2 regions of the Nocardioides sp. Leaf374 genome follow, and region 2 is predicted to be linked to the other one. Evidence: riboswitches for the same ligand, from Rfam matches in the RefSeq annotation. Region 2 holds a riboswitch; the other holds the start of a gene.

Region 1 (9,160 bases), on a different contig from region 2:
TGCATGGCGATGGCCGCGGCGCCGATGGCGCTGGTGATGTGGTCGTAGCCGGGCGCGACGTCGGTGGCGAGGGGGCCGAGGGTGTAGAAGGGCGCGCCGTGGCACCACTCCTGCTGCAGGCGCACGTTCTCCTCCACCAGGTGCAGCGGCACGTGGCCGGGCCCCTCCACCATCACCTGCACGTCGTGCTCCCAGGCGCGGGTGGTGAGCTCGGCCAGCGTGCGCAGCTCGGCCAGCTGGGCCTCGTCGTTGGCGTCGGCGACCGACCCGGGGCGCAGGCCGTCGCCAAGGCTGATGCTCACGTCGTAGGCGGCGAGGATCTCGCAGAGCTCCTCGAAGCGGGTGAAGAGGAAGTTCTCCTCGTGGTGGGCCAGGCACCAGCCGGCCATGATGGAGCCGCCGCGGCTGACGATGCCGGTGACGCGGCGCGCGGTGAGCGGCACGTGGCGCAGCAGCACCCCGGCGTGCACGGTCATGTAGTCGACGCCCTGCTCGCACTGCTCGACGACGGTGTCGCGGTAGACCTCCCAGGTCAGCCGGTCGGCCTCGCCGCCGACCTTCTCCAGCGCCTGGTAGATCGGCACGGTGCCGATCGGCACCGGCGAGCTGCGCACGATCCACTCCCGCGTGGTGTGGATGTCGTCACCGGTCGAGAGGTCCATCACCGTGTCGGCGCCCCAGGTGGTGGCCCAGGTGAGCTTCTCGACCTCCTCGGCGATCGAGCTGGTGACCGCGGAGTTGCCGATGTTGGCGTTGACCTTCACCAGGAAGCGGCGCCCGATGACCATCGGCTCGGCCTCGGGGTGGTTGACGTTGAGCGGGATGATCGCGCGGCCCGCGGCGACCTCGCTGCGCACCAGCTCGACGTCGCAGCCCTCGCGCGCCGCGACGTACTCCATCTCCCGGGTCACCTCGCCCCGGCGCGCGTAGTGCAGCTGCGTCACCCGTGCCCCGGGCACGGCGCGGCGGGGCTGCGCCTGCGGGCCGCGCCACGCGTCGGTGGCCGCGCCGCGCCGCACCGCGCCCCGTCCGTCGTCGAGCAGCTGCGGGGTGCGCCCGGCGTAGGTCTCGGTGTCGCCGCGCGCCGCGATCCACTCGGCGCGCAGCCGCGGGAGGCCGACCTCGGGGTCGCAGCCGGGCCCGGCCGTGCAGTAGCGGTCGAAGGTCTCGCCGTTGGTCAGCGCCACGCGGGTCACCGGCGTGCCGGCCTCGGTCAGCACACGGGTGTGGGCGGGGTGGGTGGTCATGGTGGGCTCCTCGGGTCAGGTCTGGTCAGGTCGGGTCAGGTCAGGTCAGGGCTGGTCAGGTCAGGGCTGGTCAGGGCTGGGCCGGGTCGGGGTCGGGGTCGGGTCGGGGTCGGGTCGGGGGCCGCGCGCTGCCACGCACGGTCCGCTCGTCCACCGCTCCGTCGTGACGGGTCAGCAGGGGGGCCGGCGGGCCGGCAGAGCGGCTGACGGGGCGTCACAGCTCGCGCTCGGGCGGGTGGGACGTGGGCGGCCGGGGGCGGGAGGTGGGCCCCCGGGTGGCTGGGAGGCGGGCGGCTGGGAGGCGGGCGGCCGGGAGGCGGGCGGGGGCAGCCGGGCCAGCAGGGCGGCCACCTCGGCGGCGGGGTCGCGGGCGCGCATGACGCCCCCCATCACGGCCACCCCGTGGGCGCCGGCGGCGAGTGCGGCGGCCACGTCGTCGCGGCCGATCCCGCCGAGGGCGAGCACCGGCACGCCGGCGTCCGCTGCCTCGGCGTACGCGGTCCGCGGCAGCGGCGGGAGGTGGCCGGGCTTGCTCGGCGAGACGCCGAAGGGCGACAGCACGACGTACGCCGCGCCCTCGGCCGCCGCCGCGCGGACCTCCCCCACCGCGTGGCAGGAGCGGCCCACCACCGGGCCGGCCGCCGACGCCGCCCAGCGGTCGGGTCGCTGGTGGGCGGCCAGGTGCACGCCGTGGGCGGCGGGGTCGGGCAGCCGCGAGGAGATCACCACCAGGCCGGGCAGCCGGGCGAGGGCGGCCAGGAGCGCGTGGCGCGCACGCGGGTGCAGGTCGGGCTCGCGCACGACCACCGCGCGCAGGCCGGCCTCCACGCACTCCGCGACGGTGCCCACCAGGCTCCGGCCCAGGCTCAGCTGAGAGCGGTCGGTGAGCAGCAGCAGGCGCGGCAGTCCGCCGGGTCCGGGCCACGGCGAGGGGCGGGTCGGCCGGGCGCTCACGCCCCTGCCCCGATCCGGCCGTCGACGGGGCTGGAGGCCCGGGCCCTGCGCCGGCGGGGCACCCGCCCGGCGTGCCGCGCGGCGTGACCGGCCTCGACGGCCAGCCGCAGGGCGCGCGCCATGCGCACGGGGTCCTCGGCGCGGGTCACGGCGGTCGCGGCGAGGACGGCGTCGCAGCCCAGCTCGAGCGCGAGCGCGGCGTCGCTGGCGGTGCCGACGCCCGCGTCGAGCACGACCGGCACGTCGACGGCGGCGACCAGGGCCTCGATGGCACGAGGGTTGAGCACGCCCAGCCCCGAGCCGATGGGCGAGCCCAGCGGCATCACCGCGGCGCAGCCGAGGTCGGCCAGCCGGCGCGCCACGACGGCGTCGTCGGTGGTGTAGGGCAGCACGGTGAAGCCGGAGCGCACCAGCGTCCCGGCGGCCTCGAGCAGCTCGACGGGGTCGGGCATCAGCGTGGCCTCGTCGCCGACGACCTCGAGCTTGACCCAGTCGGTGCCGAGCGCCTCGCGGGCCAGCTCCGCGGTGAGCACGGCCTCGCGGGCGGTGGTGCAGCCGGCGGTGTTGGGCAGCACCCGCACGCCGGCGCGGTCGAGCACGTCAAGCACCCCGCCGGGGCCCCGGGCGCCGGTGCGCCGCATGCTCACCGTGACCAGGCCGGGGCGGGCGGCCGCCAGCACGGCGGGCAGCAACGCCACCGAGGGCAGACCGCCGGTGCCGAGCAGGAGCCGGGAGGCGAGCGCGACGCCACCGACCACGAGGTCGTCGTCGGCGCTCATCCGCCCTGCACCGCCGTCACGACCTCGACCACGTCGCCGTCGGCGAGGCGCCGGTCCGCCAGCTGCGCACGGGGCACGACGACGCCGTTGAGGGCGACCGCGCAGCCGCGCCCGGCGCCGGTGGGGGCCAGCAGCTCGGCCAGCGTGGTGGTGTCGTCGAGGCTGCGCGCCTCGCCGTTGAGCACGACGTGGGTCATGGGCGGTCTCCGTCCGGGTGGAGGTGTGCTGGGGCGGTCGGGTGGGGGTGTGCCGGGGCGGTCGGGTGGCGGTGCGGTGGCGCGGGCGGCGGATCGAGGCGGCGCCGATCGAGGCGGCGCGGGTCGAGGCGGCGCGGGTCGAGGCGGCGCGGGTCGAGGCGGCGCGGGTCGAGGGCGGCGCGGGTCGAGGGCGGGCTCGACGTGGCCGTGGTCGAGGTGATCGGCCACCAGCGCGGCCACGAGCGGGGCGAGCAGCACGCCGTGGCGGAAGAGACCGACGGCCAGCACGGTGTCGCCGTCGGTGCCCGTGTCGCCGTCGGTGCCCGTGTCGCCGTCGGTGCCCGTGTCGCGGGCTCCCTGCGTCTCGTGTCCGCCGGTGCCCGCGTCGTGGCCGCCGTCGGCCCGACCCGCGGACCAGCGCGGCCCGGCCGGCCCCACGAGCGGCAGGTTGTCGGCCGTGGCCGGACGGTCGCGGGCGGTCGCCTCGAGCAGCTCGGCGCGGTCGAGCCCGGGCAGCAGCCGGCAGGCGGCCTCGAGCAGGCGGCGCACCCCGCCGGCGGTGACCACCGGGGGCGCGTCGTGCTCCTCGCTGGTCGCGCCGACGACCACCTCGCCGTCGGCGCGGGGCACGACGTAGACGGGCTCGCCGTGGACCCACCCGCGCACCGTGCGCTCGGGCGGGTCGTCGCTGCGCAGCCGCAGGATCTCCCCGCGCACGCCGCGCACCAGTCCGGTCGCGGCGGTCCCGGTCGCGACCACCGTGCGGTCGACCGGGGCCGCCGACGGGGCCGGGAGGAGCCGGGCGCGGTGCCGGTCGAGCAGGGCGGCCACGACCTCGCGCGGGGCGACGCTGCCCTCGTCGGGCAGCAGGGCGGCTCCGGCGACGCCGGCGCCGAGGCGCGGCTCGAGGCTGCGGGCGGCCCGTCCGCCCACGACGTCGACGGGCCGGCCCAGGCGGGCCAGCAGCGCGGCCTGGCGCTCGACCAGCTGGAGGTCGGCGTCGTCACGACCGACGAGGAGCGTGCCGCCCGTGCGCAGCGCGACGCCCCAGCGGCGGGCGGCGGCCGGCCACAGCGCGAGGCTGCGCAGGCCCAGGTCGAGCAGCGCCTCCTCGCCGTGCCACACCTCGGCGGTGGGCGCGAGCATCCCCGCGGCGGCGTAGGACGCACCGCCACCGGGGTCCGGGTCGACGACCTCGACCTCGTGGCCGCGCCGCACCAGCTCGTCGGCGCAGGCCAGGCCGACGACCCCCGCGCCGAGCACCCGCACGCGCACGGGTCAGCCCCTCCGGGCCGAGCGGGGCGGAGCCCCGGCGCACCCCCTTGTCGGGGGACTCGACGGAGCGCTCGACGGAGCGCTCGACGGCGGGCTCGGACGACGGGTGGTGGGACGTGACGACAGCACGGCTGCTCCTCGCTTCCTTCGCCGGCATGACCCGGATCAGGTTCGACGGTCGGAGCGGCTCAGCTCCCTCTCAGCTCGCTGCCGCGAGCTCCCGTGGTGGACGCCGTCGACCGTAGCAGCCGCTCCGGGCGCCTTCCAGGGGTCGACCGCGGAGCGGGGTCCTGCCCCACGGGGGCGCGCCCAGGCGTAGCCTTGCGGCCCGTGGCCAGCGAACCCGACTTCCGGTACTCCGACCTCCTCCCCACCGGCAAGGACGACACGCCCTACCGGTTGGTGACCGACGAGGGGGTCTCCACCTTCGAGGCCGGCGGGCGCACCTTCCTCCAGGTCGAGCCGGAGGCGATCCGGCGGCTGACCGCCGAGGCGATGCACGACATCAGCCACTACCTGCGCCCGGCCCACCTGGCCCAGCTGCGGAAGATCATCGACGACCCCGAGGCCTCCGGCAACGACCGCTTCGTGGCGCTCGACCTGCTCAAGAACGTCAACATCTCCGCCGGCGGCGTCCTGCCGATGTGCCAGGACACCGGCACCGCCATCGTCATGGGCAAGAAGTCCGAGGGCGTGCTCACCGGCGCCGACGACGGCGAGGCCATCAGCCGGGGCGTCTTCGACGCCTACACCCGGCTCAACCTGCGCTACTCCCAGCTGGCCCCGCTGACCACCTACGAGGAGAAGAACACCGGCAGCAACCTGCCGGCCCAGATCGAGCTCTACTCCACGCCCGCCGCCGACGGATCGCCGGAGTACAAGTTCCTCTTCATGGCCAAGGGCGGTGGGTCGGCCAACAAGTCGTTCCTCTTCCAGGAGACCAAGGCGATCCTCAACCCGAAGCGGATGCTGGAGTTCCTCGACGAGAAGATCCGCTCCCTCGGCACCGCCGCGTGCCCGCCGTACCACCTCGCCGTGGTCATCGGCGGCACGAGCGCGGAGTTCGCGCTCAAGACCGCCAAGTACGCCTCGGCGCACTACCTCGACAACCTGCCCACCGAGGGCTCGATGAGCGCCCACGGCTTCCGCGACCTCGAGCTGGAGGAGCAGGTCTTCGAGCTGACCCAGTCCTTCGGGATCGGCGCGCAGTTCGGCGGCAAGTACTTCTGCCACGACGTGCGGGTCGTGCGCCTGCCGCGCCACGGCGCCTCGTGCCCGGTCGCGATCGCCGTCTCCTGCTCGGCCGACCGCCAGGCGCTGGGCAAGATCACCGCCGAGGGCGTCTTCCTCGAGCAGCTGGAGACCGACCCCGCGCAGTACCTCCCCGAGCCGGAGGTGCAGGACCTCGTCGGCGCCGGCGACGTCGTGCGCATCGACCTGACCCGCCCGATGGACGAGATCCTCGCCGAGCTCACCCGCCACCCGGTCAAGACCCGCCTCTCGCTCACCGGCCCGCTGGTGGTCGCCCGCGACATCGCGCACGCCAAGATCCAGGAGCGCCTCGACGCCGGCGAGGAGATGCCGCAGTACCTCCAGGACCACCCGGTCTACTACGCCGGCCCCGCCAAGACCCCCGACGGCATGGCGTCCGGCTCCTTCGGCCCCACCACCGCCGGGCGGATGGACTCCTACGTGCGGTCCTTCCAGGCCGCCGGCGGCTCGAAGGTGATGCTGGCCAAGGGCAACCGCTCGAAGCAGGTCACCGAGTCGTGCGAGGCCCACGGCGGCTTCTACCTCGGCTCCATCGGCGGACCCGCCGCCCGGCTGGCCCAGGACTGCATCACCTCGGTGGAGGTGCTGGAGTACGCCGAGCTCGGCATGGAGGCGGTGTGGAAGATCGAGGTCGAGGACTTCCCGGCCTTCATCGTCGTCGATGACAAGGGCAACGACTTCTTCACCGACCCCTCCGGCGCCGTCACCGTGCCGCTGAGCGCCCTGGGCGCCGGCCTGCGGGTGCGCTCGCAGGAGTAGCCCGACCCCGCGACGCACGACGCCCCCGCACCGGTCCGGTCCGGGGGCGTCGTGCGTCGCGGGGTCCGGTCAGGTACGTCGGGCGCCGGCGTTGGGGTTTGCGTTGGGCCCCGCAGGACCCTCGTCGACGGATCCGCTCTCGGCGTCGGGGGCGCCGGCGACGGCCTGGTCGGGCATGATCGGGTCGCCCGCGTCCTCGAGGTTGCCGACCTCGGAGAGCTGGCCGTCCTGGTCGCCGGGACCGGGGCGCTCGTGGGCGTTGTCCTTCTCCGCGGCGCGCTCCGGGTCGTGCTCGGTGTAGAGCTTCGAGCCGGCGGCGTCGGGCTTCGGCGTCGCGTGCTGGGATCCCTGGCCGGTGCCGGCCTCGTGGTCGCTCATCGGTCCTCCTCGCGGTCGGCGGGTCCGACCGTCTCGAACGTACTGCGCCGCCGGCCCGGCCCCGAGCCCACCGGGGGTCCCGGGGCCGATCCGGTCCCAAAGGGTGGGCGGGCCGGGTGGGCCGGTCAGGCCGCGACGGGCTCGCGGCGCGCTCCCCGGCCGGCGAGCACGTGGTCGAGGGCGAGTCGCCCCGGCACGACGCCGAGCACGAGCGCGCCGAGCCCCAGCGCGGCCACGAGCTCCCAGCCGCCCTCGGCGGCGAAGAGACCGCTGCCGCGGTGCACGAACCACCACGCGCCGGCCATCGTGGCCGCCACCAGCAGGCCGGCGACCGGCGTGAGCAGCCCGAGCACGAGCAGGACGCCGCCGCCGAGCTCGGCCACGACCGCGAAGACGGCCGCGGCCGTGGGGGCGGGGATGCCCAGCTGGGCGAAGCCGTCGGCCGTGGCGCCCACGCCCTGGTCGACGAGCTTCTGCCAGCCGTGGGCGAGGAGCACGGCGCCGAGCAGCAGGCGGGCGAGCAGGAGCACGACGTCCTGCGCGGCGGGGGGCAGACGGTTCCCGAGAACGGTCGACACGGGGGTTCCTCCAGGGGGTGCGACGGGGTCGGTAGTTGACGTCTCCACCACCGTAGGGAGCCCGGCTGAGAGCGACCTGAGCCCCGCGTGACGGCCGTGTGACGCCCGGGTGACGTCGCGTCCCGCGATGGGCGAGGATGACGGGGTGCAGCCCGGAGCCGGTCCCGTCGAGGTCCACCACGTCGAGGTCGCCCGCGCCGAGAGCGCGCGCGGCGAGCTGGTGCTGCGCGAGCGCCGCGGCGACGACGGCTCGCGGGCGCTGGAGCTGCGCGCCAACGGCGTCTTCGTCATGGACACCGTGGAGGTGCACACCGAGCGGGCGCTGGCCCGTGCCGCGCTGGAGCTGTGCGACGACCCCCGAGACGTCGTCGTCGGTGGTCTGGGCCTGGGCTACACGATGCACGAGGTGCTGGCCGACCCCCGGGTCGAGCGCTGCGCCGTGGTCGAGGTCGAGGAGGCGCTGGTCGCCTGGATGCGCGACGGCACCGTGCCGCACGGCCCCGCGCTGATGGCCGACGCCCGGGCCCGCGTGGTGGTGGCCGACGTCGCGGTCGCCCTCGCCGAGGCGCGCCCCGCGTCGTACGACCTGCTGCTGCTCGACGTCGACAACGGACCCGACCACCTCGTGCACGACGCCAACGCCTCGCTCTACCAGGCGCCGTTCCTCGACCGGGCCCGCAGCGTGCTGCGCCCCGGCGGGGTGCTGGTGGTGTGGTCGGCCGACGCCTCCCCACGCCTGGAGGAGACGATGCGCGCGGTCCTCGGCGAGGTCGAGGCGCGCCCCTTCCCCGTGCGCCTGCAGGAGCGCGAGGAGACGTACTGGCTCTACGTCTCGCGGGTACCGTCCCAGGTGTGAGCGACTCCGACCTCCCCACCGGTTCCCCGACCCGCACCTCCCCCGCGTCCGACGGCCCGCCGACGCGGGTCGAGCACGACAGCATGGGCGAGGTGGAGGTGCCGCGCGACGCGCTGTGGCGGGCCCAGACCCAGCGTGCGGTGGAGAACTTCCCGATCAGCGGCACGCCGATCGAGCCGCGGCTGGTCGCGGCCATCGGCCAGGTCAAGGCGGCCGCGGCGCGCGCCAACGCCGCGCTGGGCATCCTGCCCGAGGAGCAGGCCGCCGCCATCGCGGCCGCCGCCGACGAGGTCGCCGCCGGCGCCCACGTCGAGGCCTTCCCCGTCGATGTCTTCCAGACCGGCTCCGGCACCAGCTCCAACATGAACGCCAACGAGGTGATCGCCTCGCTGGCCGCCCGCGCGGGCGTCGAGGTGCACCCCAACGACCACGTCAACGCCAGCCAGTCGAGCAACGACACCTTCCCGACCGCGATCCACGTGGCGGCCACCCTGGCCGTCACCGAGGACCTGCTGCCCGCCCTCGACGTGCTGGCCTCCTCCCTGGAGGCCAAGGCCGAGGAGTTCGCCGGGCTGGTGAAGTCGGGGCGCACCCACCTCATGGACGCCACCCCGGTGATGCTCGGCCAGGAGCTCGGCGGCTACGCCGCCACGGTGCGCTACGCCGCGGAGCGGCTGGAGTCGGTGCTCCCCCGGGTGCGCGAGCTGCCGCTGGGCGGCACGGCCGTCGGCACCGGCATCAACACCCCGCGGGGCTTCCCGCAGCGCGCCATCGCGCTGCTCGGCGAGCAGACCGGGCAGCCCTTCACCGAGGCCCGCGACCACTTCGAGGCCCAGGGCACCCGCGACTCCCTCGTCGAGCTCTC
Region 2 (9,160 bases):
GGCGGTCGGGCTGCGGGGGCGCCTGCACGCCAACCAGCTCGGGCCCGGGCCCGGGGTGCTGCTGGCCGCCGAGCTCGGTCTGAGCGCCGTCGACCACTGCACCTACCTCACCGACGCCGACGTCGACGCGCTGCGCGAGACGGCCACGGTCGCGACCCTGCTGCCGGGCGTGGAGTTCTCCACGCGGCAGCCCTACCCCGACGCCCGCAGGCTGCTCGATGCCGGCGTGCGGGTGGCGCTGGCCAGCGACTGCAACCCCGGCTCCAGCTTCACCAGCAGCATGGCCTTCTGCATCGCCCTGGCCGTGCGCGAGATGGGCCTCACCGCGGGCGAGGCCGTGCACGCGGCCACGGCGGTCGGGGCGGCCGCGCTCGACCGCGACGACGTCGGACGGCTCACCGTCGGGGCCCGCGCCGACCTGGTCGTGCTCGACGCGCCGAGCCACGTGCACTTGGCCTACCGGCCCGGGGTGCCGCTCGTGCAGGCGGTCTGGGTCGGTGGTCGGCAGGTGGTGTGAGCGGGCGCCCCGGACCCCGGTCAGGCCCTGCGCCCGGCCCCCCCGCTCGGCTCCGCGCTCGGCCCGCGCTCGGCCCCGCGCCCGGTGCCGGGTCCGAGCTCACGGCCGTCCCGAGGCCCGAGCCACACGGCGTGGTCTGATGGGCCGGTGGACCTCCGCTGCGCCGCCGCCAGCCTCGCCGACGACGAGCCGCTCGCCGGCACCGCACCCACCGACCGTCGCTGGCTCTTCCTCGAGCAGCCCGGGCCGTGGGGGCGCAAGGCGCTCCGCGAGTCGCGCCTGCCCGAGTCCGCCCGCGCCCACCTCGCCGGTCTGCGCGACGTGCGCGTCCAGCTGCTCCGTCGCCCCGGCGCCCGTACGCCGCTGCCCGGCGAGGTCACACCGGCCCGGGTGGTCGTGGCCCACCTCGACGACGGGGAGGCACCGCGGCTCTGGTCGGCCACGCTGCCCTCGGCCGACGCCGTCACCGGGGTCGACCCCCACGACCCCGAGGGTTCCGGGCTGCTGCCCCACCGCGACGACGCGGAGCCGCTGTGGCTGGTGTGCACCAACGGCTCGCGGGACCTGTGCTGCGCCGAGCTCGGTCGCCCGGTCGCCGCGGCGCTGGCCGCCCGCTGGCCCGAGGGCACCTGGGAGACCACCCACCTCGGCGGCCACCGCTTCTCCGGGACCCTGCTGGCCCTCCCCAGCGGACTGGCCCTCGGCCGGGTCGGCGCCGACGACGCCGTGGCGGTGGCCGAGGCCGTCGTGGCCGGTGCGCTCCCGCCCGGGCGCGTACGGGGGAGCGCCGGGCGGTCCGCGCCCGAGCAGGTCGCCGAGCTGGCGGTGCGCGAGCGGCTCGGGCTGGCCCACGACGTGCCGCTCGCGGTCAGCCTCGAGGCGCTCCCGCCGCCGCGTGCCGAGGTGCACGCAGAGGGGCGGCAGGCAGCGGGGCAGGCAGAGGGAGAGGCAGAGGGACAGGCAGAGGGACAGGCAGAGGGACAGCAGGCCGTGCTGCGGGTCGTCGACCCCGCGGGTGCGTTCGTGGCGACCGTCCACCTGTCGTCCACGGTGGCGCCCCGCCTCGGGTCCTGCGGCGACACCCGGGCCAAGCCGGCGACGAGCTGGCACGCCGACCACGTGCAGCTCGACCGCGGGGGAGAGACCCGCTGAGTCGATGCCTCGCGCGCGGAGCAGTCACCGTGCTCGGCCCCGCGGCAGGCATCGGCGACGGGTGACCGGAGCTCACGAGTCGCTCCCTGAGACGTGCCCTGGGCGTGGTCGAACGCTCGTCCCATCCCGGTCATGACCGCGGGGTCCTCGCGCTCGGCTCGCGTCCGTCGCTGACTGGCGCGTCCGTCGGCCCGGCTCGCCGGGGCCGGCTTCAGTGGTGGTGGGTCGTTCGCTCCGTCCGCGGATCCTCACCGACGCGCTCCCACCGCCGCGCTCCCACCGCCGCAGGCCCGCCCGGCCCGCGCCTGCTGCCGACCGAGCGTGCCTGGTCGCTCCGGCTTCGGAGGAGTCGCTCGTGGGTTGATCGAATGTTCGTTCAACGTCTCGGCAGGACCGGAGCGCTCCGCCCTTGGGCTCGCTGCTGGTCGGTGCGGCCGGTCGCTCCGGCTTCGGGGGAGTCGCTCGTGGGTTGATCGAACGTTCGTTCAACGTCTCGGCATGACCGGAGCGCTCCGCCCTTGGGCTCGCTGCTGGTCGGTGCCGCTTGTCGCTCCGGCTTCGCGGGGGAGTTGCTCGCGGGTTGATCGAACGTTCGTTCAACCCGCGGACGCTCACCGCGGACTGCCGACGAGCGACCGGCGGCCGCGAGGGGCAGCCGGCGGTGAACCGGTCTGTGGAGAGGCGGCCGGTGGCGACCGGGGCCTGTGGAGAGCCGGCGACGCGCTGCGTCAGACCGTGTTGGGATGACGTCGTGCCCCGGATCCTCGACACCACCTACCGCGTCGAGGAGCTCGCGGCCGCCGTGTCGCGGCTGGTGACGCGTGACGGGGTGGAGGCCCTGTCGCTGCGCCGGATCGCGGCCGAGGCCGACCTCAGCCCGAGCACCGTGCTGCACCACCTCGGCGGACGGGAGCGGCTGATGCAGCTGATGTGCGTCCGGGCCTGGGCCGGTGTGCGAGCGACCAGCGACCTCGGCGGCAGGGGCCGGGGCGACGGTCCCCTCGCGACGCTGCTGCCCCTTGGTGAGGAGGGCCACCGCGCGGTCAGGGTGTGGCTGGCCCTCTGCGAGCTCGCCCGGGCCGACGACGCCCTCGCCGCGGCGGTCGCGCAGGCCCGGACCCAGGAGCGCCACTGGATCCGACACCTGACCGGCCTCGACGACGAGGTCGCCCTCGACGTGCTCCAGGGTCTGGTCGACGGGCTCCGGGTCGCGCTCTGCGACCGGCAGGAACCGTGGTCGCCGCAGCGGGCGATCGACGCCCTCGGCTGGGCCACCATCGCGCTCCTGCGCCAGCACGGGCCGGTCCGCGAGCCACGCCGACCCGCGGCCCCCGGCCAGGCCGGCTACCCCGGGCCCGGGCCCACCGACCAACAGTCCCACGACCCCGGACCCAGCGACCCCGGACCCAGCGGCCCCGGACCCAGCGGCCCCGGACCCAGCGACCCCGGACCCAGCGACCCCGGACCCAGCGACCCCGGGCTCAGCGACCCCGAGCCCAGCGACCCCGAGCCCAGCGACTCCGGACCCAGCGACTCCGAGCCCAGCGGTCAGTAACCGGCCGGCTTGCCCGCCTTCTCCAGCCAGGTGCGGAAGAGCGGCGACAGCTCGCGACCGGAGACCCGCTCCGCGAGCCGCACGAGCTGCGCGGTGCGCACGCTGCCGTCCTCGTTGCGCTGCGCCCACAGCCGCACGATTCGGAAGAAGTCGTCGCCGCCGACCTCCTTGCGCAGCGCGTGCAGCGTCATCGCCCCGCGGTTGTAGACCGGGCTGCCGAAGAGGTCGGCGGCGTCGGTGAACTCGGTGGGCGCCGGGCGCCACAGGGCACCCGAGGCCGGGGTGGCGTACAGGTCGTCGAAGTGCTCCTGAGCGGTGTCACCGCCGTGGCGGGCGTCCCAGAGCCACTCGGCGTAGGTCGCGAAGCCCTCGGCCAGCCAGATGTCGTGCCAGTCGACCAGGGTCACGGAGTCGCCGAACCACTGGTGCGCGGTCTCGTGGACGAGCGCGCCGTCGGCGGCCCCGACCGAGGGGTAGAACGGACGGGTCTGGGTCTCCAGCGCGTAGCCCACGTCGGCGTCGTCGACGACCAGCCCGGCGGCGTCGAAGGGGTAGGGGCCGAAGAGCCTCTCCTGGAAGGCGATCACCTTCGGCAGCAGCCGCCGCGCCGCAGCGGCGTCGCCGCCGGTCACGTCGGTGAAGGACCAGATCGGGATCGTGCGGCCGTCGACCGACTCGGTCTGCGACTCGAAGACGTCGAACTGCCCGATCGAGACCATGGCCAGGTAGGTCGCCATCGGGTCGTCGGCCCGCCAGGTCCACGTGGTGGTGAGGCCCTCGTCGCGCCGGGAGACGAGCACGCCGTTGGCGGTGGCCTCGTAGCCGGTGGGCACGGTGAGGCGGAAGGTGTAGCGCGCCTTGTCGCCGGGGGTGTTGTTGGAGGGGATCCAGGTCATCGTGCCGACCGGCTCGCCCAGGGCGGTGGCGCCGTCGGCCGTGCGGACCCAGCCCTCGGTGGACCCGTCGGGGTCGATGTGCTCCTGCGGCTCCCCGGCGTAGTCGACGCGCACCGTGAAGCGCCCCCGGTCGAGCCCGCCGTCGGGGCGCACCGTGAGCTCGTGGCCGTCGCGCGAGAAGGCGGCCTGCTCGCCGTCGACCAGCACGCGTGACACGTCGAGACCCTCGAGGTCGAGGTCGAAGCGGCCCAGGTCGCGCGCCGCGACGGCGACGATCCGCGTCGTGGCGGTGAGCCGGTTGGTCACGGGCGTGTAGTCGAGCGACACGTCGTAGGACCGGACCTGGTAGCGCGCGTCGCCCTGCCGCGGGAAGAGCGTGTCGCCGCCCGCACCGGCCTCGCTGCCGGCCTGGGCCGCGTACGCCGCCGGGGGCGCGAGCGCCACCACCCCGGTCGAGGCGAGGGCGAGGGTGGCCAGGGAGAGTCCGAGTCGTCGCAGCACGTCTCGGACCCTACGCCCGCCCGACCCCGCCGGCGACCGCCCCGCCCCGCCCCCGGTGGTCGAGGAGGGAGCGCCAGCGACCGTCTCGAAACCTCCGCGGCCCCCACCACCCCCGCAGGCCACGCCGGGACCTCTCAGCCGCGCCGCCGCATCGGTACGTGGGGGATGCCGTCCTCCAGGAACTCCGGCCCGTCGACGGCGAAGCCGAAGCCGGCGTACCAGCCCGCCAGCGGCGCCTGGGCGTCGAGCACGACGTCACGGCGCACCGCGCTCCCGGTCTCGGCCCCGGTCCCGACCCCGTCGCACAGCGCCACGCACGCCTCCATCAGCGCACCGCTGAGCCCTCGCCCGCGCCCCGCGGGATGCAGCACGACCCGGCCGATACGCCACGTGTCGCCGTCGTCGAGCACCCGGGCGTAGCCCAGCACCGGCACCTCGTCGGGTCGCTCGGGGTCGGGGAGCACGACGTGGCGGGTGCCGGGCTCGGTGTCACGGCCGTCGAGGTCGGGGTAGGGGCAGGCCTGCTCGACCACGAAGACCTCCTGCCGCAGCCGCCACACGGCGTAGGCGACCGCGGGCGCGAGCCCCGCGAAGTCGCTCGACCACACCACCGGGCCGCCCGCCGAACCGCCCGCCGAACGGCCCACCGGGCCGCTCACCGGGCCGACCCCCGCAGGAAGGCCTCGACGGTGCGCCGGGCCCGACGTGCCTCGGGGATGAGCGGCAGGATCGGGTAGACGTGGATGAGGTCGGGCTCCTCGACGTAGGTGAGGTCCCACCCGGCCTCGGCGGCCCGCCGCGCCAGCAGCCGTACGCCGGGGACGAGCAGGTCGCGCGTGCCGCAGAGCACGAGCGCCGGCGGCAGGCCGGCGAGGTCGCCCAGCGCCGGGGAGACCTCGGGGCGGGCCAGGTCGTCGGGGGAGCCGGCCCACCACGCGGCGTAGGCGTGCAGCTTGGACTCGAAGAGCCACGGGTCGCGCGCCGCGAACCACCGCGTCGCGGGCGTGGAGGTGGTGAGGTCGACCCAGGGCGAGAGCAGCAGCAGCCGCTCCAGCGACCCCGCCGGGTCGAGACCGCGGTCGCGCACGCTCTGGGCCACGGCCAGCGCGATGCCGCCGCCGGCGGAGTCGCCGCCCAGCAGCACCGGGCCGTGGGCGCAGGCGCGCGCGACGACGTCGACGAGCCGGTCGTGGGAGTCGGCCCAGGTGCTGCCCGGGGCCAGCGGGTAGTCGGGCAGCACCACCCGCACCCCGAGCCGGCGGGCGAGCGCGGCGGCGTAGCGCACGTGGAAGGGGTCGATGCCGGCGACGTAGGCGCCGCCGTGCATCCACACCAGGGTCCGCTCGGGCTCGACCCCGCGTGGGGCGAGCACGTGCACGTCGAAGCCGGCGGAGGAGTCGGTGACCAGGGTGAAGCGCCGCGCGAAGCCGGGCACCAGCCCCGTCGCCAGCCCGGGCGCGCGGCGTGCCTGCCCCTCGAGCACGCGCTCGCGCTCCTCGGGCAGCGAGCTCAGCTCGCCGGCCCGGCGCAGTCGGGGGATGAGGGTCGCGAGGAGCTGGTGGCGGAGGCTCGGCACGCCGGAAGCCTCTCAGACCCCGCCAGCCGCACCCACCGGGCGGGCGCCGGGTGGCCACGGCCCGGCGGCCGACCGTGCCGGAGCGGCCGGCGACCTACACTGGCCGCAGAAGACAGGGGAGCACGACCGGCCACCGGTGGCGTGCTGAGAGTGCGGACGACGAGTCGCGTCGTACCGCAGACCCTCCGAACCTGCTCCGGTTAGCACCGGCGAAGGGAGTCCACATGAGGCGTGCGCGCGCACTCACCGTCCTGACCACCGCGGTGGTCCTCGGCCTCACCCCGGCCTGCTCACTGGTCGGCACCGGCGACGACGACCCGACCGCCGGTGACGCGGGCGGTGCGGGCCCCTCCTCCACCGACGCCGGCGGCACCGAGGGGGCCACCGGCGACGGCAGCGAGGTCGTGCTGGTCACCCACGAGTCGTTCTTCCTGCCCACGAAGGTCGAGCGTGCCTTCGAGCGGCAGTCGGGCTACGACCTCGTGGTCCGCGCCTCCGGTGACGCCGGCAGCCTGACCAACAAGCTGGTCCTGACCAAGGACTCCCCGACCGGCGACGTGGCCTTCGGCGTGGACAACACCTTCGCCTCCCGCGCCCTGGAGGAGGGCGTCTTCGCCCCCTACTCCTTCGAGACCCCCGCCGGGGTCTCCGACTACGCGGTGCCCGGCGACGACGACGGGGCGCTGACCGCGGTCGACAACGGCAACGTGTGCGTCAACGTCGACGAGACGTGGTTCGCCGAGCGCGACCTCGAGCCGCCGGCCTCGCTCGACGACCTCACCGACCCCGCCTACCGCGACCTGCTCGTGGTGCCCGGGGCCACGACCAGCTCCCCGGGCCTGGCCTTCCTGCTGGCCACGATCGCGGAGTACGGCGAGGACTGGCCCGACTACTGGGCCGACCTCATGGACAACGGCGCCAAGCTCGTCGACGGCTGGTCGGACGCCTACCAGACCGACTTCACCCAGGGCGGCGGCTCCGGCGACCGCCCGGTCGTCGTCTCCTACGACTCCTCCCCGGCCTTCACCCTCGCCGACGACGGCTCGTCGACCACCCGGGCGCTGCTCGACACCTGCTTCCAGCAGGTCGAGTACGTCGGGGTCCTGGCGGGCGCGGAGAACGTGGCCGGGGCCGAGGCGCTGGTGCGCTTCATGACCGGGCCGGAGGTGCAGGCCGCGCTGCCGGAGTCGATGTACGTCTTCCCGGTCGTCGAGGGCACCGAGCTGCCGACCGACTGGGCGCGGCACGCCGCGCGCCCCACCGACCCCTACGAGGTCGACCCCGCCGAGATCGCCACCGAGCGCGCCACGTGGCTGCAGGAGTGGACGGACGTCGTCACCCGGTGAGGCGGGCGCTGACCCTGCTGGCGCTCGCGGCGCTGCCGGTGGCGGTGCTGGCGGTCTTCTTCGTGCTGCCGGTGAGCGGCATGCTGGCACGCGGCTTCGTCGTCGACGGCGTGCTCGACCCGGGTGCCGTGCTCGAGGTGCTGGGCCGCGAGCGGGTGCACCGGGTGCTGTGGTTCACCGTCTGGTCGGCGACGGTGGCCACGGCGCTGTCGGTGCTGCTGGGCCTGCCGGCCGCCTTCGCCCTGCACCGCCTCGACTTCCCGCTGCGCCGGGTGGTGCGCGCCGCTCTGCTCGTGCCCTTCGTGCTGCCGACCGTGGTCGTCGGCATCGCCTTCCGCCAGCTGCTGGGCGAGGCGGGCCCGCTGGCCTTCCTCGGCCTCGACGGCAGCCCGGTGGCGATCGTGGCGGGCCTGGTCTTCTTCAACGTCGCCGTGGTCATCCGCGGCGTGGGCGCGGCGTGGGAGTCGCTCGACCCGCGCCCGGGCGAGGCGGCCGCGGCGCTGGGTGCGAGCCCGCTGCAGGTGCTGCGCACCGTGACGCTGCCGGCGCTGCGCCCGGCGATCGTGTCGTCGGCCAGCGTGGTCTTCCTCTTCTGCGCCACCGCCTTCGGCGTCGTGCTGACCCTGGGCGGGCTGCGCTACTCCTCGGTGGAGACCGAGATCTACCTGCTCACCACCAACCTGCTCGACCTCCAGGCGGCCGCGGCCCTGTCGATCCTCCAGCTCGTGGCGGTCACCGCGCTGCTGCTGGTGGCCGCGCGGCTGCGGGCGGTGCCCGATCCGACGCTGGCGCGCGTCGTGCCCCGCCCGCGCCGCCCCCGCCGCGGCGACCTCCCCCAGCTGGGCGCCACCGCGCTGCTGCTCGTGGTGGTCGCCGCGCCCGTGGCCGTGCTGGTGAGCGGCTCGCTGCGCGTCGACGACGCCTGGAGCCTGGGCAACTACCGCGCCCTGCGCACCCCCGGCGAGGGCGGCGCCCTGCTGGTGCCGGTGACCGACGCGCTGCTCACCTCGCTGCGCACCGCGGTCGACGCGACCTGGATGTCGCTGACCCTGGGCCTGCTGGTGGCCGTCGTGGTCACCCGGGGCTCCCGCGGGCGGGCCGAGCGGCGGGTGCGTGCGGCCCTCGACGGCTTCTTCATGCTGCCCCTGGGCGTCTCGGCGGTGACGCTCGGCTTCGGCTTCCTCATCACCCTCGACTCCCCGCCGCTCGACCTGCGCGACTCCCCGCTGCTGGTGCCGGTGGCCCAGGCGCTGGTGGCGCTGCCGCTGGTGGTGCGCACGATCGCCCCCGTGCTCGGCGGCGTCGACGACCGGCAGCGCCAGGCGGCCGCCTCGCTGGGCGCCGGGGCCTGGCGCACCGTGCTCACCGTCGACCTGCCGGTGGTGTGGCGCCCCCTGCTGGCCGCCGCCGGCTTCGCCTTCGCGGTGTCGCTGGGGGAGTTCGGGGCCACGTCCTTCCTCGCGCGCGAGGAGTCCCCGACCCTGCCGGTGGTCATCTACCGCCTCATCGGCAGCCCCGGGGCGATGAACTACGGCATGGCCCTGGCCGCCTCCGTGGTGCTGGCCGCGGCCACCGCCGGTGTGATGCTGGCCGTCGAGCGGCTGCGCGTGCCGTCGC

Evidence for each region. A riboswitch is a leader RNA that binds a small molecule or an ion and turns the genes downstream of it on or off. The one in region 2 is predicted to bind thiamine pyrophosphate.
Region 1: linked by a shared signal. The riboswitch ahead of thiS (sulfur carrier protein ThiS) and the one ahead of LPA27_RS04010 (thiamine ABC transporter substrate-binding protein) in region 2 are both predicted to bind thiamine pyrophosphate.

What each region holds. Positions count from the first base shown of each region.
Region 1 covers NZ_CAKASO010000003.1:49,544-58,703, forward strand. Annotated here, with positions in the region: gene thiC (phosphomethylpyrimidine synthase ThiC) at 1-1,247, opposite strand, end outside; gene LPA27_RS02210 (thiamine phosphate synthase) at 1,419-2,201, opposite strand; gene LPA27_RS02215 (thiazole synthase) at 2,198-2,980, opposite strand; gene thiS (sulfur carrier protein ThiS) at 2,977-4,452, opposite strand; TPP riboswitch at 4,577-4,686, opposite strand; gene LPA27_RS02225 (fumarate hydratase) at 4,783-6,483, shown strand; gene LPA27_RS02230 (hypothetical protein) at 6,553-6,861, opposite strand; gene LPA27_RS02235 (DoxX family protein) at 6,987-7,439, opposite strand; gene LPA27_RS02240 (hypothetical protein) at 7,585-8,295, shown strand; gene LPA27_RS02245 (class II fumarate hydratase) at 8,292-9,160, shown strand, end outside.
Region 2 covers NZ_CAKASO010000005.1:94,347-103,506, forward strand. Annotated here, with positions in the region: gene hutI (imidazolonepropionase) at 1-517, shown strand, start outside; gene LPA27_RS03985 (sucrase ferredoxin) at 665-1,669, shown strand; gene LPA27_RS03990 (TetR family transcriptional regulator C-terminal domain-containing protein) at 2,421-3,224, shown strand; gene LPA27_RS03995 (M1 family metallopeptidase) at 3,218-4,621, opposite strand; gene LPA27_RS04000 (GNAT family N-acetyltransferase) at 4,756-5,280, opposite strand; gene LPA27_RS04005 (alpha/beta hydrolase) at 5,277-6,197, opposite strand; TPP riboswitch at 6,302-6,432, shown strand; gene LPA27_RS04010 (thiamine ABC transporter substrate-binding protein) at 6,422-7,543, shown strand; gene LPA27_RS04015 (ABC transporter permease) at 7,540-9,160, shown strand, end outside.